Thermobifida alba: one gene and its partner. The protein of the gene in region 1 interacts with the protein of each later gene in a pairwise test. Links are inferred from orthologs where the notes say so. Each region holds a gene or a part of one and is shown on either strand. Other genes may lie near its edges. The genes, in order: rplL and dnaE.

What was found.
Region 2: the proteins of rplL (region 1) and dnaE interact in binary tests that used the Escherichia coli proteins (3 or more experiments, as listed by UniProt). The link is inferred for Thermobifida alba from one-to-one orthologs.

What each region holds. Positions count from the first base shown.
Region 1 is NZ_CP051627.1:3,107,755-3,118,028, forward strand. Bases 1-2,862 are described here. They hold rplL (50S ribosomal protein L7/L12), read right to left. Parts: upstream 1,696-2,862; coding sequence 1,306-1,695; downstream 1-1,305. Other genes in these bases: rpoB (DNA-directed RNA polymerase subunit beta), read right to left, coding at 1-763; rplJ (50S ribosomal protein L10), read right to left, coding at 1,828-2,355; FOF52_RS13730 (SCO4651 family lipoprotein), read right to left, coding at 2,639-2,862. In the rest of the region: more of FOF52_RS13730, read right to left, coding at 2,863-3,376; rplA (50S ribosomal protein L1), read right to left, coding at 3,555-4,262; rplK (50S ribosomal protein L11), read right to left, coding at 4,355-4,783; transcription termination/antitermination protein NusG, read right to left, coding at 5,013-5,768; preprotein translocase subunit SecE, read right to left, coding at 5,901-6,146; FOF52_RS13760 (pyridoxal phosphate-dependent aminotransferase), read left to right, coding at 6,510-7,718; FOF52_RS13765 (adenosine deaminase), read left to right, coding at 7,845-8,873; FOF52_RS13770 (TMEM165/GDT1 family protein), read right to left, coding at 8,916-9,521; FOF52_RS13775 (UDP-N-acetylmuramate dehydrogenase), read right to left, coding at 9,939-10,274. UniProt on the Escherichia coli protein: The binding site for several of the GTPase factors involved in protein synthesis (IF-2, EF-Tu, EF-G and RF3). Is thus essential for accurate translation.
Region 2 is NZ_CP051627.1:3,926,064-3,937,540, reverse strand. What follows is about bases 2,282-6,346. They hold dnaE (DNA polymerase III subunit alpha), read left to right. Parts: upstream 2,282-2,585; coding sequence 2,586-6,146; downstream 6,147-6,346. Other genes in these bases: FOF52_RS17475 (glycoside hydrolase family 15 protein), read right to left, coding at 6,140-6,346; FOF52_RS17485 (sporulation protein), read right to left, coding at 2,282-2,330. Outside these bases: FOF52_RS17490 (DNA polymerase III subunit gamma and tau), read left to right, coding at 1-1,529; more of FOF52_RS17485, read right to left, coding at 1,542-2,281; more of FOF52_RS17475, read right to left, coding at 6,347-8,047; FOF52_RS17470 (hypothetical protein), read right to left, coding at 8,044-8,409; FOF52_RS17465 (YbaB/EbfC family nucleoid-associated protein), read left to right, coding at 8,619-8,951; recombination mediator RecR, read left to right, coding at 9,042-9,641; FOF52_RS17455 (aspartate kinase), read left to right, coding at 9,865-11,136; FOF52_RS17450 (aspartate-semialdehyde dehydrogenase), read left to right, coding at 11,133-11,477. UniProt on the Escherichia coli protein: DNA polymerase III is a complex, multichain enzyme responsible for most of the replicative synthesis in bacteria. This DNA polymerase also exhibits 3' to 5' exonuclease activity. The alpha chain is the DNA polymerase catalytic subunit.

The DNA of each region.
Region 1 (10,274 bases):
CGTCGGTCCCGGCGGTGGGGTCCTTCTCCAGCGTGTTGCGGATGGACTCGTACTGGCCGAAGCGCTCCAGGATCTGGTCGGTGGTCCAGCCCAGCGCCTTGAGCAGGACGGTGACACCCTGCTTGCGCTTGCGGTCGATGCGGACACCGACGAAGTCGCGCTTGTCGATCTCGAACTCCAGCCAGGCGCCCCGCGACGGGATGATCTTGCACCCGTAGAGGTCCTTGTCGGAGGACTTGTCGATCTGGCTGTCGAAGTACACGCCGGGAGAGCGGACAAGCTGGGAGACGACGACACGCTCGGTGCCGTTGATGATGAACGTGCCCTTGGCGGTCATGAGCGGGAAGTCGCCCATGAACACCGTCTGGCTCTTGATCTCACCGGTGTCGTTGTTGATGAACTCCGCCGTGACGAACATCGGGGCGGAGTAGGTCATGTCCTTGTCCTTGCACTCCTCTTCGGAGTACTTGGGCGGCTCGAACCGATGGTCGCGGAACGACAGCGACATCGTGCCCGAGAAGTCCTCGATCGGACTGATCTCCTCAAAGATCTCTTCCAGGCCGGACTGCTCCGGAATGTCCTTACGGCCGGCGTTACGGGCCGCTTCGACTCGGGCACGCCACTTCTCGTTGCCGAGCAGCCAGTCGAAGGACTCGGTCTGCAGGGCGAGGAGGTTCGGGACCTCAAGTGGTTCCTTGATGCGAGCGAAGGAAACGCGGTTCGGACCAAGGGCGTTAGCGGAGGCGATGCGCGAGGCTGCCAACAGGGGTCCTTCCGAAGGCTTGTGGCGGTTGATGCGCGCGCACGCCGGACGCTCCAAAAGCCGAAGAACCACCGGACAGGGGTGGGTCTACGGTTTGCGAGGGCCGTGCGGACCGGGCTGGTCGGCGAGGATCAGCCCGTGTACACGGACTCTCCACAAGGAAACGTCAAAGGGCAGCGCAAAAGGGCAGTGTAGCCGAACACTACACCGCTGTCCAACAGTGTGCCCCAAGATTGCCCAAGACATCTCGCAGCATCGCTGCTGAAGGCCGATTCGTCAAGCCCAGAGAGGGCATTCCGGCCAGTTCCGGCAGAGTGAGAGGATACACAGGGCCTGGCAGGTGTGAGCTAACCAACATCGGGGAAGGAAGAAAAGTTCACGCCTCTGCCAAGGAATTTTCAATTCCGGGTCACTTTCCCCGCCGAGCCCGGCACCGGACGCCCCTGTGCGCCCCGTTCCCGCCTCCCGCCGCTCCACCGGGGCGGGGAAAGCGGAGGGCGGCCGCCCCCGGGGGACAGCCGCCCTCGTGCAGTCCGGACGGACTACTTCAGGGTCACGGTGGCGCCGGCACCCTCCAGGGCGGCCTTGGCCTTCTCCGCGGTCTCCTTGTTGACGCCCTCCAGCACCGGCTTGGGGGCGCCGTCGACCAGGTCCTTGGCGTCCTTCAGGCCCAGGCTGGTGAGGCCCCGGACCTCCTTGATGACCTGGATCTTCTTGTCGCCGGCGGCTTCGAGGATGACGTCGAACTCGTCCTTCTCCTCCTCGGCGGCGGCCTCGCCACCGCCACCGCCGGGAGCGGCGGCGACGACCGCGGCCGGGGCGGCGGCGGTGACGTCGAACTTCTCCTCGAACAGCTTGACGAACTCGGAGAGCTCCAGGAGGGTCATCTCCTCGAACGCGCTGAGCAGCTCCTCGTTGCTGAGCTTCGCCATGGTTGCGATCTCTCTTTCTCTACCGGCGTCCGCGCCCTGTGACGCGACACCGAGCCTGCAACGCCGACGCGTACCGCGCCGACCACGGACGGGTTGTGCGGGGCCTTCGCCGTCTCCGGGAAGGCCGCGGTTCTACTGGGACTCCGCTCGCTTGTCCGCCAGCGCCTGGGCGAGGCGCACAGCCTTGGACGGCAGCGCCTGGAACACGGCGGCAGCCTGGCTCTGCTTGGCCTTGAAAGCACCGGCGAGCTTCGAGAGGAGCACCTCACGGGACTCAAGGTCGGCCAGCTTGGTGATCTCCTCGGGCGTCATCGGCTTGCCGTCGATGACACCGCCCTTGATCACCAGCTGCGCGTTCTCCTTGGCGAAGTCACGCAGCCCCTTGGCGGCCTCCACCACGTCGCCCTTGACGAAGGCGATGGCGGAGGGGCCCTTGAGCAGGTCGAGGATCTCGCTGTCCGTCACGCCGGCCTCCCTGGCCGCGATCTTGGTCAGCGTGTTCTTCGCCACGCGGAAACGCGCGTTCTGGCCGAGGCTGCGGCGCAGCTGGGTGAGCTGCGCGACAGTGAGCCCGCGGTATTCGGTCAGCACGGCACCGCTCGAACTCTGGAATTCCTCCTTGAGTTCGGCGACCGCCGCTGCCTTATCCGGCCTCGGCATGGGACTCCTTCCAACGGTGAACACCGGTCGAGGTCCCCGTGCGGCGGGCAGCGCGGTTGCGACAGAAAAAGCCCCGGCGCAAGCGCACGGGGCCCAGGACCTCGGGCCTGGCAGAACACGGCACGGGTCCAGAAGCTCACAGCAACCTGCGCGGGCCGCCCGACATGTACGGGACCTTAGGTCACCCGACGGGTGACGACCAGCGGTCTTCGGCAGTTGCCAATGCTAGGCGATAACCGGGGCCGAGTCGAACGAGAACCGTCCGCCCGGCCCGGCCACCGGGTCAGGCCCCCGCGCCCGCTAGCTCTCCGAGGCCCTGGAGCGCTTCGAGGTCCGACAGGTCCAGGATCTGGTCATCGGAGGGGAACTCGACGGAGACCTCGGAGTTGAACTCCAGGAAGTCCATCGTCATCTCCGCGCCCTCGAAGCCCGTGAACCGGTAGCGCTGCGGCAGCCCGTCCTCACGCACCCACAGGGTGAAGGGCACCTCCCTGAGGCCGGCCTCCTCGACACTGTAGGTTCCGGTGTACCTGGTGGTGGGGACACCGTTGATCTCCTCGGTCCCCTCCTCCTGGACGTCGTCGCTGGCGAGCAGGTGGTCCAGTTCCTCGAAGGGGTCCTGCATGCTCCCCTGCGGAATGACCTCCTCGCCCGCGTCCAGGCGCAGCCAGCCCTCCTCTGCGCTGCCCATCAGCATCTCGCTGCCGCGGACCAGGATGGTCATCGCCCCCTCGGGGGTGTCCATCACCATCTCCATGGTGGGCTCGGGAGAGGACACGTAGGCGATCTCCATGTCCAGCGGCTCACCCTCCGAGGTCCCGGTGACCCTGGCCCGGTAGCTGTCCACCTGCTGGGTGTCCTCCACCAGGTTCCGGATCCGGTCGAAGATGCTCTCGGAACCGGCGGAGTCCGTCGAGGCCTCCTGGGTGTCCGGTTCCGGCGCCTCCTCCGCTCCGCCGCAGGCCGTCAACGTCAAAGCCACCGCTCCAGCGGCGAGGGCAACGCCAAACTCACGCAACATCTGCTGTCTTTCCAGTCGTTCTCAGCTCTTCGGCCGATTTCGGAGGATTCTGTCCCACCCTAGTGACGTTTTCCGAGCGTTCCTGGCTCCGTTCCGGGCACGGGAACCGCCTCCGGAAACAGGCGGGCGCTCCCCGGGGGACCGGGGAGCGCCCGTGAGCGCGTGCTGCGTCTGGACGTCAGGCGGCGGGAGCGGCCGCGCGCACGACGTTCGGGTCCACCGGGATGCCGGGGCCCATCGTGGTGGTCAGGGTGATCTTCTTGATGTAGCGGCCCTTCGCGGCGGACGGCTTGAGCCGCAGCACCTCGTCCAGGGCGGCGGTGTAGTTCTCCACCAGCTTGTCCTCGTCGAAGGAGACCTTGCCGACGATGAAGTGGAGGTTGCCGTGACGGTCGACGCGGAACTCGATCTTGCCGCCCTTGATGTCGGAGACGGCCTTGGCCACGTCCATGGTGACCGTGCCGGTCTTCGGGTTGGGCATGAGACCGCGCGGACCGAGCACCCGGCCCAGCCGACCGATCTTGCCCATCAGGTCGGGGGTGGCCACGACCGCGTCGAAGTCGAGGAAGCCCTGCTGGATCTGCTCGACCAGGTCGTCGTCGCCCACGTAGTCGGCGCCCGCGGCCCGGGCCTGCTCGGCACGCTCACCGGTGGCGAAGACCAGGACCCGGGCGGTCTTACCGGTGCCGTGCGGCAGGTTGACGGTGCCGCGCACCATCTGGTCGGCCTTGCGCGGGTCGACGCCCAGACGCATGGCGACCTCGACGGTCGCGTCGAACTTGGTGCTGCTGGTCTCCTTGGCCAGCCTCATGGCCTCGGCCGGCGTGTAGAGCCGGGTGCGGTCGATCTGCTCGGCTGCCTTGCGGTAGCCCTTGCTGCGCTTCACGAGTACTCCTGGTGAAAGGTTTGTGGTGTGGGCCAGCGCCTGACCCTGCCACGGAAGGAAAAGGGAAGGGAACGCCGGACGGCGGTGCCCGACTACTTGACCTCGATGCCCATGGAGCGGGCGGTGCCGGCGACGATCTTCTCGGCGGCTTCCAGGCTGTCGGTGTTCAGGTCGGGAAGCTTGGTCTGCGCGATCTCGCGGACCTGGTCGCGGGTGATGGAGCCGGCGACGCTGCGGCTCGGGTCGGAGGCGCCCTTCTCCAGGCCGGCGGCCTTGAGGATCAGCGTGGGCGCCGGAGGCGTCTTGGTGACGAAGCTGAAGGTGCGGTCCTCGTAGATGGAGATCTCTACGGGGATGACGTTGCCGCGCTGGGACTCCGTGGCAGCGTTGTACTGCTTGCAGAAGTCCATGATGTTGACGCCGTGCGGACCGAGTGCGGTACCGACGGGCGGCGCCGGGGTGGCCTGGCCAGCGGGAAGCTGGACCTTCACCAGAGCCGCGAGCTTCTTCTTCGGAGGCATTTCGGGTCCTTGTCTTCAATCGCGATTGATCGTGGCCCCGCGCCCCGCGTGTGTGGCGGGGCACACGGCCGCCCCGGTGACGGGGACAGCCGGGATGGTGCAGCGCCCCCGTGCCGGCGGGGGCGTGCGCGACCGTCGGGACCGTGCCGGCCGCGCGCCGGCCCCGTGGGACGGGGCGGGACGGGTCCGCGACGGCGGACCCGTCAAGTCTAAGCGACCGTCAGGCCGTTCAGATCTTGGAGACCTGGTTGAACGCCAGTTCCACCGGGGTCTCCCGGCCGAAGATCGACACCAGCACCTTGAGCTTCTGGGTGTCGGGGTTGATCTCGCTGACCGTGGCGGGCAGCGTGGCGAAGGGGCCGTCCATGACGGTGACGGACTCGCCGATCTCGTACTCGACGTCGCCGCGGGGCTCGGCCTCCTTCTTCCCGGCCTGCTCCTCCTCGACCTCGGGCTCGGGCGCCAACAGCTCCGCGACCTCCTGGAGGCTCAGCGGGGCGGGGCGGTTGGACAGGCCCACGAAGCCGGTGACGCCGGGCGTGTGGCGGACGGCCGCCCAGGACTCGTCGGTGAGGTCCATGCGAACCAGGACATAGCCGGGCAGCACCTTCTCGGTGACCTGCTGCCGCTTGCCGCTCTTGACCTCCGTGACCTCCTGCGTGGGCACCTCGACCTGGAAGATGTACTCCTCCATGTTGAGGGACTGCGTGCGGCTCTCAAGGTTGGCCTTCACCCGGTTCTCGTAGCCCGCATAGGTGTGGACGACGTACCACTCGCCGGGCAGCAACCGGAGTTCGGCTTTGAATTCCTCGACCGGGTCGAGCTCGGGAGCCTGGTCCTCGGAGGCGTCGCTCTCCTGGCCCTCGACCTCGTCGGCAGCCTCAGCAGCTTCCGCCTGCTCGGCACGCGGACCGGTCTCTTCCGCCGACGACTGATCCCGCTCCTCGTTGGGGAGGTCGTCAGAGGTCAGTGGGGACTCGGACACGGCTGCTCTTTCTCTCGTCGGATAAGCGCTCACTGCTGGCTTCTGAAAACACAAGAGGCCAGCACTGTCAGCTTATGGTCTCATCGGAGGCGATGAGACCTTTCTGACCGTGCCGACCTCGGGTGTGCCGAATCAGGCTGCGGGACCCACCAGGCCGTAGAGCCAGGTGACGCCTTCACCGAAGCCGAAGTTCACGAGGGAGACGTAGCCGATCATGACCAGGACGAACACGATGACCACGATGGTGTAGGTGACGAGTTCGCGCTGGGTTGGCCAACGGACCTTGCGGAGTTCGGCGACGACCTGCTTGGTGAAGGTCACCGGACCGGTACGACGCTTCCGCTCCTCGGGCTTGGCGTCCGTGTCAGTCTGTGTCACCTCGGGTCCTTAGGGATCGGGACACTCTGCTGTCAGAGTCTCGCTTGCAGGGCAGGAGGGACTCGAACCCCCAACCGCCGGTTTTGGAGACCGGTGCTCTACCAATTGAGCCACTGCCCTTGGCCGTGCCTGGTTACACGATAGCCGGTGATCGAACCGCACGACCACGACGGTACGCGGTCATCCGTTGCGAACCGGCCATCGGTTGCCAGAGTCTATGCCAATCCGCGGCCGGATCCAACCCGGATCGCATCGTCACTGGTGAACACGGAGTATCGGCGGGCCACGCTCCGCGACCTTCGTCCCCTCCGACCGGTCGACCGACGCATGGAACCCCCGCAGGGCTCATGGAACGATGGACCCATGACTGAGCGACCTCGTATCTCCGCACGCATCGGCGGTATCTCCGAGTCCGCGACCCTGGCGGTGGACGCCAAGGCCAAGGCCATGAAGGCCGCCGGACGTCCCGTCATCGGGTTCGGGGCCGGGGAGCCCGACTTCCCCACACCCGACTACATCGTGGAGGCCGCGGTGGCCGCCTGCCGCGAACCCCGCTTCCACCGCTACACCCCGGCCGGAGGACTGCCCGAGCTCAAGGAGGCGATCGCGGCCAAGACGCTGCGCGACTCCGGCTACCGGGTGGAGCCGAACCAGGTCCTGGTCACCAACGGCGGCAAGCAGGCGATCTACGAGGCGTTCGCCGCCCTGCTCGACCCGGGCGACGAGGTCATCGTGATCGCGCCGTACTGGACCACCTACCCCGAGTCGATCAAGCTCGCCGGCGGGGTCCCGGTCTACGTGGTCACCGACGAGTCCACCGGCTACCTGGCCACCGTCGAGCAGTTGGAGGCGGCCCGCACCGAGCGCACCAAGCTGCTGGTGTTCGTCTCGCCGTCCAACCCCACCGGCGCGGTGTACCCGCCCGAGCAGGTCCGCGAGATCGGACGCTGGGCCGCCGAGCACGACCTGTGGGTGCTCACCGACGAGATCTACGAGCACCTGGTCTACGGCGACGCCCGGTTCTCCTCGATGCCCGTGGAAGTCCCCGAACTGGCCGACCGCACCGTGGTGGTCAACGGCGTGGCCAAGACCTACGCCATGACCGGCTGGCGGGTCGGCTGGATCATCGGCCCCGCGGACGTGGTCAAGGCCGCGGCCAACCTCCAGTCGCACGCCACCTCCAACGTGGCCAACGTCTCGCAGGCCGCGGCGCTGGCCGCCGTCTCCGGCGACCTGTCGGCGGTGGAGGAGATGAAGCGGGCCTTCGACCGCCGCCGGCAGACCATCGTGCGGATGCTCAACGAGATCCCGGGCGTGCTGTGCCCCGAGCCGCAGGGCGCGTTCTACGCCTACCCGTCGGTCAAGGAGCTCCTCGGCAGGGAGATCCGCGGCCAGCGCCCGCAGAGCTCCGGGGAACTGGCCGCGCTGATCCTGGAGCACGCCGAGGTGGCGGTGGTCCCGGGCGAGGCGTTCGGCACCCCGGGCTACCTGCGGCTGTCCTACGCGCTGGGCGACGCGGACCTGGCCGAGGGCGTGGGGCGCATCGCCAAGCTGCTGAGCGAGGCCAACTGACCTCCGCCGGGCGCTCCGCGGGGGCCGGAGACCGCGGAGCGCCCGGCCGCACCGCCCGTGCCGCCCGCCGGACGGCTTTCCGGCCAACGGGCGGCGTCGGGGAGCACTTTGCGGCACCCTTGTGTCATGAGACGTCCGATCGACCGACTTCCCAAAGCTCATCTGCACCTGCACTTCACCGGTTCGATGCGGCACGCCACGCTCGTGGAGCTGGCCGCCGCGCGGGGGGTGCACCTGCCGCACGCGCTGGTCGAGGAGTGGCCGCCGAGGCTGCGGGCCACCGACGAGCGGGGGTGGTTCCGGTTCCAGCGGCTCTACGACATCGCCCGTTCGGTGCTGCAGACCCCCGAGGACCTGTACCGGCTGCTGCTGGAGACCGCCGAGGACGAGCGTGACGCCGGCACGGGGTGGCTGGAGATCCAGGTGGACCCCAGCGGCTACGCGTCGCGCTTCGGTGGTCTGACCGCGACGCTGGAACTGATCCTGGACGCCGCCCGGGTGGCGGAGACCGCCACCGGGGTGGGCATCGGCGTGATGGTGGCCGCCAACCGGACCAGGCACCCGCTGGACGCCAAGACACTGGCCCGTCTGGCCGTGCAGTACGCGGGGCGCGGCGTCGTGTCGTTCGGGTTGAACAACGACGAGCGGCGGGGGCGGGCCCTGGACTTCGAGGGCGCGTTCCGGATCGCGCGCCGCGCCGACCTGCTGTCCGCCCCGCACGGCGGGGAGCTGAGCGGGCCGCGCAGCGTCCGGGAGTGCCTGGACCTGCTGGCGGCCGACCGCGTCGGGCACGGCGTGCGCGCGGTCGAGGACCCCGCCCTGGTGGACCGGCTGGCCGCGCAGGGGGTGACCCTGGAGGTGTGTCCGACCTCCAACGTGGGCCTGGGGGTGGTCGACGACCTCCACGAGGTGCCGCTGCGCCGGCTGTTCGACGCGGGGGTGCCGATCGCGCTGGGCGCCGACGACCCGCTGCTGTTCGGTCCCCGCCTGGCCGAGCAGTACCGGATCGCCCGCGAGGTGTTCGGCTTCTCCGATCCGGAACTGGCCGAACTGGCCCGGATGTCCATCCGCGCCTCGGGGGCTCCCGAGACCCGGAAGAAGGAGCTGCTGGCGGGGGTGGACGCCTGGCTGGCGGCCCCGGAACCGGTGGTCTGACCCCTGGTGCCGACGGGCCCGTCCGCGGGCGCGGGAGGCTTCTCACCCCAGCAGTTCGCCGAGCCCCTGCCAGACCATGACGAGACCGGCCACGAAGAACAGGGCGGCCGCACCGATCCGGATGACGCGTTCGGGCAGCTTCTTCCCCAGCAGCATGCCCAGGGCGATCCCCAGGGCGTCGGCCGCGACCATGCCCGCGGTGGAGCCGATCCACACCGCCAGCCAGGACAGGGGGGTCCCGGCGTGGTCCGCGCCGACGGCGACGGTGGCGAGCATGGTCTTGTCGCCGAGTTCGGCGAGGAAGAAGACCGTGGCCACGGTCAGGAACACCGGCCCCGCGCGGCGGACCGCGGCGCGCCGCTCGTCGGCCTCGGTGAGTTCGTCGCCGCGCAGCGTCCAGGCCCCGAATCCGAGGAAGGCCAGTCCGGCGACGAGCGAGATCCAGTCCCCGGGCAGCGCCGCGCCCAGGATCTCGGCCAGCAGGACGCTGAGGCCGTGGACGGCCACGGTGGCCACGGCGATGCCGAGCAGGACGGTCCCCACCCGGTAGCGGCTGGCCAACGACATCGCCACCAACTGGGTCTTGTCTCCCATTTCGGCGACGAAAACGGCTCCGGTACTCACCCCGAGAGCACCGAGAAAGGTCATCGAATTTCCGCCCTTCGTTCCTTTTTTCGGGCAGAAGAAAGACGGACGCCGCTCTTCGACCCGAAGAATTCCACCGGGTCGAAGGTCTCGTCCGCCTGGTGAACGGTGGCTCGTGCGACCGGGCCCGTTCTGGACACGGGCCAGCGTGTCGATCACACGGATTGAGGACTACTCCCCCTCGACGGCTTCCACCGTAGTGAAGGAAATACGGGGTGGCAATTCATTGGAATGGCTATTTCTGCGCGACCCCGAAGCAAATAAACAAGTTCGCTGCGCCTCATTTTTTTGTTGCGGGCGCCGGGCTCCCCGGGACCGCCGGGATTCGGGCGGTCCGGCCCGGGAGGCGGGGCGCCCCACCGCGGGGGCGCGGGCCCGTGTCCCCGGCGCGGCCGGCGCGTACCGGTGGCCGCAGCGTGGTCAGAGGGCGACGCCCACCATGACGGGTTCGTTGACCAGGGTGATCCCGAAGGCCCGGGCCACGCCCGCGCGCACCTCACGGGCCAGGGCCAGCAGGTCGGCGGTGGTGGCGCCGCCCCGGTTGGTCAGGGCGAGGGTGTGCTTGGTGGAGATGCGCGCCGGACCGCTGCCGTACCCCTTGGGGAAGCCCGCGTGCTCGATCAGCCAGGCCGCCGAGGTCTTCACCCGGCCGTCCGCGTCGGGGTAGGCGGGCGGGGCCGTGCCGGGGCCGAGGAGGGCCTCGGCCCGCCGGGTGAACTCGGCGAACTCCTCGGCGGACAGGATCGGGTTGGTGAA
Region 2 (11,477 bases), 820 kb from region 1 along the record:
TGGAGGAGATCCTCACCGAGGAGGGCGTGCCCTACGACCCGGCGGCGCTGCCGCTGGTGGTGCGCGCCGGCGGCGGCTCCGCGCGTGACTCGCTGTCCATCCTCGACCAGCTGCTCGCGGGCTCCGACGAGCGCGGCATCACCCGCGAGGGCGCGGTGCAGCTGCTCGGCTACACCGACTCCAGCCTCCTCGGGGAGATGGTCGACGCGCTCGGCGCGCGCGACGGGGCCGCCGTGTTCGGCCTGATCGACCGGGTGGTCGAGGGCGGCCACGACCCCCGCCGGTTCGCCGCCGACCTGTTGGAGCGCGTCCGCGACCTGGTGGTGCTCAACGCGGTGCCCGACGCGTTGGACAAGGGTCTGATCAACGTGCCGCCCGACGCGGTGGAGCAGATGCGCGAGCAGGCGGGCCGGCTCGGTGCGGCACAGCTGACCCGCGCCGCCGAGATCCTCAACAAGGGGCTGACCGAGATGCGCGGCACCACCGCGCCCCGGCTGCTGCTGGAACTGATGTGCTCGCGCATCCTGCTGCCCGCCGTCGACCCCGGTGACGAACTGGCGCTGGCGGCCCGGCTGGAGCGCTTGGAGCGCGGCGGTGCCGCGGCGGCCCCCGCGGCCGCTGCGGTCGCGCCCGCCCCGGCGGGAGGCGCGCCGTCCGCGGCCCCGCCGCCCGCCCCGGCCGCACCGGACCGTCCGGTCGCGCCGCCGCCCGAGGCACGGCCGCAGCAGCCGCCCGCGGCCCCGTCCCGGCCCCAGCCGCGTCCGGCCCCGGCCGACGACTGGGGCTCCCCCGCACAGCCGGGCACGCCCGCGCCCGCCGCGCAGCAGCGTCCCCAGGTCCCGGCCGGGGGCGGGTCGTTCGACGACCGGTGGCCGCACATCCTGGAATACCTGGCGAGCAACCGGAAGCGGGCCGCGCACGCCATCGTCCGCGACGGGGTGCGCACCACCGTGCTGAACGGGCGCACCCTCACCCTCTTCTTCGAGACCGACGGCCTGATGCGCAGCTTCGTCACGGGCGGGCGGGCCCGGGACATCGCCGAGGCGGTGCAGCGGGTGTGCGGTCTGGAGGTCTCCGTGGAGGCGTCCACGGGGAACCCGGGCAGTGCGGCGCCGCGCGCCCCGCAGGCCGCCGCGCCCCGTCCGCCGCAGCCGGTCCGGGAACCCGCCGCACCGCCCGCACCCCAGCCGGACCGGGACGCCCCTCCAGCGCCGCCTTCCGCGCCCTCGCCGGGATCCGCGTCCCGGGGGGCGGCGGAGACCGGGTGGGACGACGTCCCGGTGGCCTTCTCCCGCCCCGAACCGGCGGGCGTCCAGCCCGCCCCGGAGCCGCCCGCGCCTCCCGAGCCGGCCCCCCGGCCCCAGCCGGGACCGGCCGAGGCGGCCGACTCCGGACCGGCCGGCGATTCCTCGCTCGCCCCCGAGGACGCGGCGGAGAACGACCTGGACGAGAGCGCCTTCACCGGTTCCCTGCTCATCGAGAGCGAACTGGGCGGCCACCTCATCGAGGAGATCGACCACACCAAGTAGTCCGCCCCGCGGTCAGCGGTTCATCGCGGCCTCCAGTTCGGAGGCGAGCCGCTCGGCCCAGTCGGTGGTCTCGGCCTCGGCGTGGGAGACCCGGAAGGTGTGGCCGCGGTCGTCCAGGCCGTCGAGTTGGAAGACGACGTGGGCGCCCTCCTCGTCCGTGACGAAGGAGACCTCCAGGTCTCCGACGGCCTCGTAGCGGGGGCTGGCCCCGAACTCGATCTCCTGGTGGAAGGGGAGCGTCTGGTCGGTGCCGATGAGTTCTCCGGGCTCCAGGTCGGATTCGACGAGCTGGAACCCCAACTCGTCGAGGGCGGTGAGGATCCGTTCCTGCACCGGCAGCGCGTGCACGGCGAGCGGGTCCAGGTCCCTCTTGTCGAACGCCCGGTCGACGTGCAGCCGGGTGCGCACGCCGACCTTCGGCCCGTTCAGCGGGGTCCCGCCGGAGACGGTGAGGGGCGCCTCGAACGGGACGGGCAGCTCGAACCCGAAGACCCGGTGCTCCCCGGCGGGCAGGGAGAAGGCCTCGCAGACCAGGAGGCGGCCCCAGGAGCGGGTGGCGGTGTACTCGCCCTCGTGCTCCACCTCCTCGCCCTCGGAGTCCTCGGTCGTGTACTCGTACTCGTGCTCGACCTCCGCCTCCAGGGTGAGGGTGATCTTCTCGATCTCGGTGTCGTGGTCCCCGCCGGTGACCTCGACCCGTCCGGTGAGGGTCCCGCCGGGGGCCACCTCGGTGGAGTCGAACACGGTCTCGACGGTGGGGCCGCCGACGCCGAAGACGCGCATGAGGCGCTTGAGGACCATCGGCATCCTTCCGGGGGTGGTGGGGTGGACGCGTACCAGATTCGCAGAATCCCCGGTGGTTTGTTGGGGTTCTGCCGGTTCCGGCCGCAGGGTCGGACGTTCCGGCACCACGGGCCCCGGTGGACGGCGTCCTGGGGAAAAGCCGTGTCCGTCGCGTTCCGCACCTGTGGATGGCGTCCCACGGGGCATGGGAGAGTCGTAGGCTCATGAGCCACACCCGTCTCTTCTCCAAGTCGCGTTGGGAGTAGTCGCACCGTGACGAACGATCCCTTCGTCCACCTGCACGTCCACACCGAGTACTCGATGCTGGACGGGGCTGCCAAGCTCAAGCCGCTGTTCGCCGAGGCGGCCCGGCTGGGCATGCCCGCCGTGGCGATGACCGACCACGGCAACATGTTCGGCTCCTACGAGTTCTGGCAGACCTCCAAGGGCACCGGGGTCAAGCCGATCATCGGGATCGAGGCGTACGTGGCGCCCGAGTCCCGCTTCCACAAGCAGCGGGTGTTCTGGGGGCAGGGCAAGACCGGCGACGACGCGGCCGAGGGCGGCAAGGACGTCTCCGGCGGCGGCCGCTACCTGCACATGACCATGTGGGCGAAGAACGCCAAGGGGCTGCGCAACCTCTTCCGGCTGTCGTCCCTGGCCTCCATCGAGGGCTACTACACCAAACCGCGCATGGACCTGGACCTGATGGCCCAGTACAGCGAGGGCATCATGGTCACCACCGGATGCCCCTCCGGCGGCGTGCAGACCCGGCTGCGGCTCGGCCAGGAACGCGAGGCCATCGAGTACGCGGGCAAGCTCCAGGACATCTTCGGCCGCGACTCGGTGTTCCTGGAGCTGATGGACCACGGCATCGACATCGAACGCGAGGTCCGCTCCGGCCTGCTGTCCGTCGGCAGGAAACTGGGCCTGCGCCCCCTGGTCACCAACGACTCCCACTACGTCACCGAGGACCAGGCCGCCGCGCACGACGCGCTGCTGGCCGTGGGCGTCGGCAAGAACCTCGACGACCCCACCCGCTTCCGGTTCAACGGCACCGGCTACTACCTCAAGAGCGCCGACGAGATGCGCGACCTCAACCACTTCGATGAGTGGGCCGAGGGCTGCCGCAACACCCTGTGGATCGCCGAGCAGGTCGAGGACGGCGCCTACGACGAGGTGTTCCAGCCCCGCGACCTGATGCCCAAGTTCCCGGTGCCGGAGGGCGAGACCCAGGCGAGCTGGCTGCGCAAGGAGGTGGAGCGCTGCATCCCCAGCCGGTTCCCCGACGGGCCCGACCGGGAGACGCGTGAACGCATCGAGTACGAGCTGAACGTCATCGAGAAGATGGGGTTCCCCGCCTACTTCCTCGTCGTCGCCGACATCTGCCAGTACGCGCGCCGCTCCGGGATCGCGCTGGGCCCGGGGCGGGGCTCCGCCGCCGGGTCGATGATCGCCTACATCCTCGGCATCACCGACCTCAACCCGATGCCCTACGGCCTGCTGTTCGAGCGGTTCCTCAACCCCGAACGCGTGTCGATGCCCGACATCGACCTGGACTTCGACGAGCGTAAGCGCGGCGACATGATCCGCTACGTCACCGAACGCTACGGCGAGGAGCGGGTCGCGCAGATCCTCACCTTCGGCACCATCAAGGCCAAGGCGGCCATCAAGGACGCCACCCGCATCCTCGGCTACCCCTACGCGCTCGGCGACAAGATCACCAAGGCGTTCCCGCCCGCCGTCATGGGCAAGGAGATCCCGCTCTCCGCGGTCTTCGACGAGTCGCACCCCCGCTACCACGAGGCGGTCGAGCTGCGCCAGCTCATCGAGTCCGACCCGGACGTCCGCAAGGTCTACGAGACCGCCAGCGGTCTGGAGGGCCTGACCCGGGGCACCGGTGTGCACGCCGCGGGCGTCATCCTCTCCTCCGAGCCGCTGCTCGACGTCATCCCGCTGCACAAGCGCGACACCGACGGCGCCATCATCACGGGCTTCCCGTACCCCCAGTGCGAGGAGATGGGCCTGCTGAAGATGGACTTCCTGGGCCTGCGCAACCTGACGATCATCGACGACGCGGTGCAGAGCGTGAAGGCCAACGAGGGCAAGGAACTCGACCTGGCGAACCTGCCGCTGGACGACAAGAAGACCTACGAACTGCTGTCCCGCGGCGACACCCTCGGCGTCTTCCAGTTCGACGGCGGTCCCATGCGCGCGCTGCTCAAGCGCATGCAGCCCAAGTACTTCAGCGACATCTCCGCGGTCAGCGCGCTGTACCGGCCCGGTCCGATGGCCGCCAACGCGCACAACGACTACGCCGACCGCTCCAACGGACGCCAGGAGGTCACCCCGATCCACCCGGAGCTGAAGGAGGCTCTGGACCCGATCCTCTCCGAGACCTACCACCTGCTCGTCTACCAGGAGCAGATCATGGCGATCGCCCAGCAGCTCGCCGGGTACACGCTGGGCGGCGCGGACCTGATGCGCCGCGCGATGGGCAAGAAGAAGAAGGAGGTCCTGGAGAAGGAGTACGAGACGTTCCGTTCGGGCATGCTGGAGCGCGGCTTCTCCGCGGAGGCCATCCAGACGCTGTGGGACGTCATGCTCCCGTTCTCCGGCTACGCCTTCAACAAGTCGCACTCCGCCGCCTACGGCGTGGTCTCCTACTGGACCGCCTACCTCAAGGCCAACCATCCCGCGTCCTACATGGCGGCGCTGCTCACCTCGGTGGGCGACGACAAGGACAAGATGGCCGTCTACCTGGCCGAGTGCCGCAAGATGGGCATCCGGGTGCTGCCGCCCGACGTCAACGAGTCGGGCCTGCGGTTCACCCCGGTCGGCAGCGACGTCCGCTTCGGCATGGGCGCGGTCCGCAACGTGGGCGCCAACGTCGTGGAGTCCATCATCAAGACCCGCGAGGAGAAGGGGAAGTTCACCTCCTTCGTGGACTTCCTGTCCAAGATCGAACTGGCCGTCTGCAACAAGCGCGTCATCGAGTCGCTGATCAAGGCGGGCGCGTTCGACTCGCTCGGCCACTCGCGCCTGGACCTGTACCGCCACCACGAGGCGGCGGTCGACGCCGTCATCACCTCCAAGAAGCAGGAGGCCAACGGTCAGTTCGACCTGTTCGGCGGGGACGACGAGGAGGAGGGGGCCGCGCCGATCGGCCTCACCATCAACTGGACCGGCGAGGAGTGGGACCGCAAGACCAAACTCGCGTTCGAGCGGGAGATGCTGGGGCTGTACGTGTCCAGCCACCCGCTGGCGGGCGCCGAACGCATCCTGGCGCGGTCCAGGGACGCCTCCCTGCTGGAGGTCGTCAACGGCGAGCGCCGCAACAACGACGAGGTACGCATCGCGGGCCTGATCTCCAAGGTGGAGAAGCGCATCAACAAGGCGGGCAACCAGTGGGCGATCGCCACGATCGAGGACCTCGACGCCTCGATCGAGGCGCTGTTCTTCCCCAAGACCTACCCGCTGTACGTGGACGCCCTGGTGGAGGACACCGCGGTCACCGTCAAGGGGCGGCTCAACGACCGGGAGGGCACCTATTCGATCTTCGTGTCGGAGATGTCGATCCTGGACATCTCCCACGTCTCCGAGGGGGAGCCCCCGGTCCTGCTCACGATCCCGGAGAAGCGGATCACCAGGGAGCTGATCAACGACCTCAAGCAGGCGCTGCGCAGCCACCGCGGCGACACGCCGGTGCGGATCCGGGTGGACAACCCGCTGCGGTCGCGGATCTTCGCGGTCGACGACTACCCGGTGCGGGTCAGCCCCGAGTTCTCCGGTGAGATCAAGGGCATCCTGGGGCCCGAGGCGATCACCTACTGACCTGGTCGACCGGGGGGCGCGGGGCCTGCCGTGACGGTCTCCGCCCCCGGTCGTCCGCGCACTCGGCCGCGGCGGTGCGCCCTGGCACGGAGGGAGTCCCCGCGGAGCGCCTCGTCCAGGTTGGTCGCCGCCTCGATCAGCGCCAGGTGGACGAACACCTGCGGGTAGTTGCCGAACATGGTCCCGTCCGCGGCCATCTTCTCGGAGAACAGCCGGAAGGGTCCGGCGCGGGCGCACAGGGCGTCGAAACGCCGCCGCGCCTCCTCCACCCGGCCCGCCATCACCAGCGCCGACACCATCTCGAAGGAGCTGAGCAGGAACGCCTCCTCGGGGCCGTCGTCGACGCCGTCGCGGGTCGCGGAGGGGTCGTAGCGGTGCACCAGGAAACCGGCTTCGCCCAGCTCGGTGTCGATGCGGTCGATGGTGGCCAGTACCCGGGGGTCGTCGCCGGGGAGGAACCCCGCCAGCGGGATGCGCAGCAGCGCCCCGTCGACGTCGGCCGAGCCGTAGGACTGCACGAACCTGCCGAGACCGGGGTGGTATCCCTTGGCCATCAGGTCGGCGCGGACCATGCCGCGTTCGGCGCGCCACGCGTCCAACGTGTCGGCGGAGACGCCCCCGGTCCGTTCGAAGAGGCGGACCGCGCGGTCGAAGCACACCCACGCGTACAGTTTCGAGACGGTCCAGTGCCGTTGGCCGCTGCGGACCTCCCACATCCCGGAGTCGGGCTGGCGCCACAGTCGGCGTGCCGCCTCCACCACCGTGCGCAGCTCGTCGAGGTCGGCCGCGCAGAGCCGTCCGGTGACCTCGTGGTAGTCGAACGCCACGTCGAGGATGTGCCCGTAGACGTCGAGCTGGTGCTGCCTGTAGGCGTTGTTGTGGATGCGCACCGGGCGGAGGCCGCGGTAGCCGCCCAGGTGCTCCAGCACGATCTCGTCGGGGACCGGGCCCTGGTCGATCCGGGCCGTCGGCGGTACCCGGCTCTCCTTTCTGATGCAGTAGTCCAGCAGGAAACGCAGGTAGCGGCCGGCTTCCTGGTGGTGGCCCATGCCCAGCAGCGTGAGCACCACCAGGGCGGAGTCGCGGTTCCACACGTAGCGGTAGTCCCAGTTGCGCCGCCCTCCCCACCGCTCCGGCAGCGATGTGGTGGGGGCCGTGACGAGGCCGCCGCTCTCCTCGAACATGAGGCCCCGCAGGACGACGGTGCTGTGCCGCACCCAGTCGGCCGCCACCCCGTCGTAGTCGGTGGTGGACGACCAGGTCCGCCAGGCCCGCACCGAGCGGTCGAGCAGGTGGTGCGCGCTCGCGGCGTCGACCCGGCGCAGCGTGTCCCCCGTGTAGTCGAGGCCGAGCGCCAGCGACTCGCCGGCGTGCAGAACGGTCTCCGTCACGACGCCCCCTTCCCGGCCGGGGACGGCTCCGCCGTGGCCGGACAGCAGGATGCCGCTGCCGTCCTCGACGAGTACGCCGTCCCGCGCCTCCCAGCGGGGGTCGCGGGCACCGTAGTCGGGACGGGCCAGGACCCGGGAGCGGACCCGAACCGTGCCCTGTTCACAGTGGACCAGGCGGACCAGGATTCCGGCGGACACGACGCCCTCGGGGCCGCGGGGGAGGACCGCCAGGAAGTCGTGGCCCACCGCACTCCCCTGCGGGGCCCGCCAGCGGGTGCGGAGCACCAGCGTCTCTCCGACATAGCCCCGTTCGACCGGGGTGGCGTCGGGCACCGTCAACTCCCAGGCCCCGCCGCTGCGCCGGTCCAGCAGCCGAGCGAAGACGCTGGGGCTGTCGAAGCGGGGCGCGCACAGCCACTCCACCGCACCGTCCGGGGCGACGAGTGCGGCGGTGCGGCAGTCGGACAGCATCGCATACTCACTGATCGGTGGAAATTCCGTCGTGTTCATGGCCGCCACTCCGATGGCACGTGTCTGTCGAACAGGCCGGTGGGGAAGTACTGCTCTCCGCTGACGTGGCGGACCGCCGCCCTGTCGGAACTGTGGTGGGCCTGTCCGTGGCGCAGCACCGTCCGGGGCTGTCCGGAAGACACGCGTTCCGGGACGGCGGACCGGACCACGGTCACGGAGCGGGCGCGGCGTCCCGGCTCCGGGGCCGCCCGGACCGGACGGTCCCGGTGGATACTCCATGGCGCGCAGTGGCCGGAGCGCACGTCCTCGACGAGTCCGGCCTCCCGTGCCGTGCACGCCTTGCCCGCCGGGGCTTCGGGGGGAAGCTGCTCGTGGGAGGAGGGAGAACCGTACGTCGTCATGGGTGCTTCCCGTCTGCTTCGAGGCCCTTTCGGGTGTGTCGACGTCCGTGACCGTTGCGCGGGTCGGATGTTTCGGCTATCCCCGCCACCGGCCCGTAAACCCGTGGCGGGGCCCGTCGGAGGCGGAGTTGTGGACCGGTGGAACGGCTAGGCTCGCAGGCACGGACAACCCCGGACCAAGGAGGGAAACAGTGAATCCCGGCGGCGGAATGGACATGCAGGCGATCCTGCAGCAGGCGCAGCAGATGCAGCAGCAGCTCATGGCGGCCCAGCAGGAGTTGGACGAAACCAGGGTGACGGGTTCCTCCGGCGGCGGCCTGGTCAGTGTCACCATGAACGGACGCGGACAGGTCGAGGACATCTCCATCGACCCGAAGGCGGTCGACCCCGACGACGTGTCCGACACCGCGCAGACCATCGCCGACCTGGTGCTCGCGGCCATCCGCGACGCCGAGCGCATGGTGGAGGAGATCCAGCAGCAGAAGATGGGACCGCTCGCGCAGGGGCTGGGCGGCGGCATCCCGGGACTTCCCGGTTTCTGAGCGGGACGACCGGTTCTGGCGAGGGTGGGGTCCCCACCGGTCGGGTGACTCCACTACGGTGGTAGCAAGCACTCCACGAGTAGGCGGGACATGTACGAAGGCGCGGTTCAGAATCTGATCGACGAACTCGGGCGGCTGCCTGGCGTCGGTCCGAAAAGCGCGCAACGTATCGCCTTCCACCTGCTCTCGGCGGAGACCGCCGACGTCAAGCGCCTGGTCAACGCGCTTGTCGCGGTCAAGGAGCGGGTCCGGTTCTGTTCCGTGTGCGGCAACGTCGCCGAGGAGACCCAGTGCCGGATCTGCCGCGACCCGCGCCGCGACGACGCGGTCGTCTGCGTCGTCGAGGAGCCCAAGGACGTCGTGGCCATCGAGCGGACGCGGGAGTTCCGCGGCCGCTACCACGTGCTGGGCGGTGCGATCAGCCCCATCGAGGGTGTCGGCCCCGACGACCTGCGTGTCAAAGAACTGATGGCGCGCCTCTCGGACGGTCGGGTCACCGAGGTGATCCTGGCCACCGATCCGAACCTGGAGGGAGAGGCGACCGCCACCTACCTGGCACGCCTGCTCAAACCCTTGGGGCTGAAGGTCACCCGGCTCGCCAGTGGCCTGCCCGTGGGAGGCGACCTCGAATACGCTGACGAGGTCACCCTGGGTCGGGCCTTCGAGGGCCGCCGCGCCCTCGACTTCTGAGAGTCGGACCTCAGCCCCCTCGCCCCAGCGGCCGTGGCGGATCACCCGGCCGGGCGAGAGCCGTGTCCGGGTGGTCGCTGTCCGCGGCTTTGTGGATATCCCTGTCCCCTTCGCGGGTACCTCCCTGCCTTGGCCCCTGTCGGAGTGCTGGGAGCCGCGAACAACCCGATCACTAGACTGGCTGGTCGATTATTGTGAACCCGATTCCTCAGGAGCGCCGACCGTGGCTTTGATCGTGCAGAAGTACGGCGGATCGTCCGTGGCTGACGCGGAGGCCGTCAAGCGAGTGGCCCAACGGATCGTCGCTCAGAAGAAGGCCGGATACGACGTGGTCGTCGTGGTCTCCGCCATGGGCGACACCACCGACGAACTTCTCGACCTCGCGGAGCAGGTGAGTCCGCTTCCCCCGGGGCGGGAACTGGACATGCTGCTGACCGCCGGGGAGCGGATCTCGATGGCGCTCGTCGCGATGGCCATCGGGAACCTGGGCTACGAGGCCCGTTCCTTCACCGGTTCGCAGGCGGGTGTCATCACCACGTCCCTGCACGGCAACGCGAAGATCATCGACGTCACCCCGGGCCGGATCAAGGACGCGCTCGCCGAGGGCGCGATCTGCATCGTCGCCGGCTTCCAGGGGGTGTCGCAGGACAGCAAGGACATCACCACCCTGGGGCGCGGAGGTTCGGACACCACGGCCGTCGCGCTCGCCGCCGCGCTCAACGCCGACGTGTGCGAGATCTACACCGACGTGGACGGCGTGTTCACCGCTGATCCGCGTATCGTCCCCTCCGCCCGGCGCATCCCCAAGATCTCCTACGAAGAGATGCTGGAGATGGCGGCCTCCGGCGCCAAGATCCTGCACCTGCGCTGCGTGGAGTACGCCCGACGGTACGGCATCCCGCTGCACGTGCGCTCGTCTTTCAATCAGAAGCCCGGTACCTGGGTCGTCTCGGAAGTTGAGGAAACCGAAGGCATGGAACAACCGATCATCTCCGGCGTGGCGCATGACCGGAGCGAGGCCAAGATCACGGTCGTGGGCGTGCCCGACCGCGTCGGGGAGGCGGCGGCGATCTTCAAGGCCCTGGCCGATGCCGAGATCAACGTCGACATGATCGTGCAGAACGTGTCCGCGGCGTCCACCTCGCGCACCGACATCTCCTTCACCCTTCCTTCCGACTCGGGGCAGAGCGCGTTGGCCGCGCTGAAGAAGATCCAGGACAAGGTCGGTTTCGAGTCGCTGCTGTACAACGACCGGATCGGCAAGGTGTCGCTGATCGGTGCGGGCATGCGCTCCTACCCGGGGGTCACCGCCCGGTTCTTCGACGCCGTGGCCCGGCAGGGCATCAACATCGACATGATCTCCACCTCCGAGATCCGCATCTCGATCGTGGTGGAGCAGGACGACGTGGACGCCGCGGTGGCCGCCGCGCACAGTGAGTTCCAGTTGGACGCCGATCAGGTAGAGGCCGTCGTTTACGGAGGTACCGGCCGATGAGCAACCGTCTTCCCACTCTCGCCGTCGTCGGGGCTACCGGCGCCGTGGGCACTGTCATGCTGGACATCCTCTCCACCCGCGAGAACGTGTGGGGGGAGATCCGCCTGGTGGCGTCGGCCCGTTCCGCGGGCAAGCGGCTCACCGTGCGCGGTGAGGAGGTCGAGGTCCAGGCACTGGCTCCGGAGGTCTTCGACGGGGTGGACGTGGCGATGTTCGACGTCCCCGACGAGGTGTCGAAGGAGTGGGCTCCGGTCGCGGTGGCGCGGGGCGCGGTCGCCGTCGACAACTCCGGCGCGTTCCGGTTGGACGACGACGTGCCGCTGGTGGTACCCGAGGTCAAC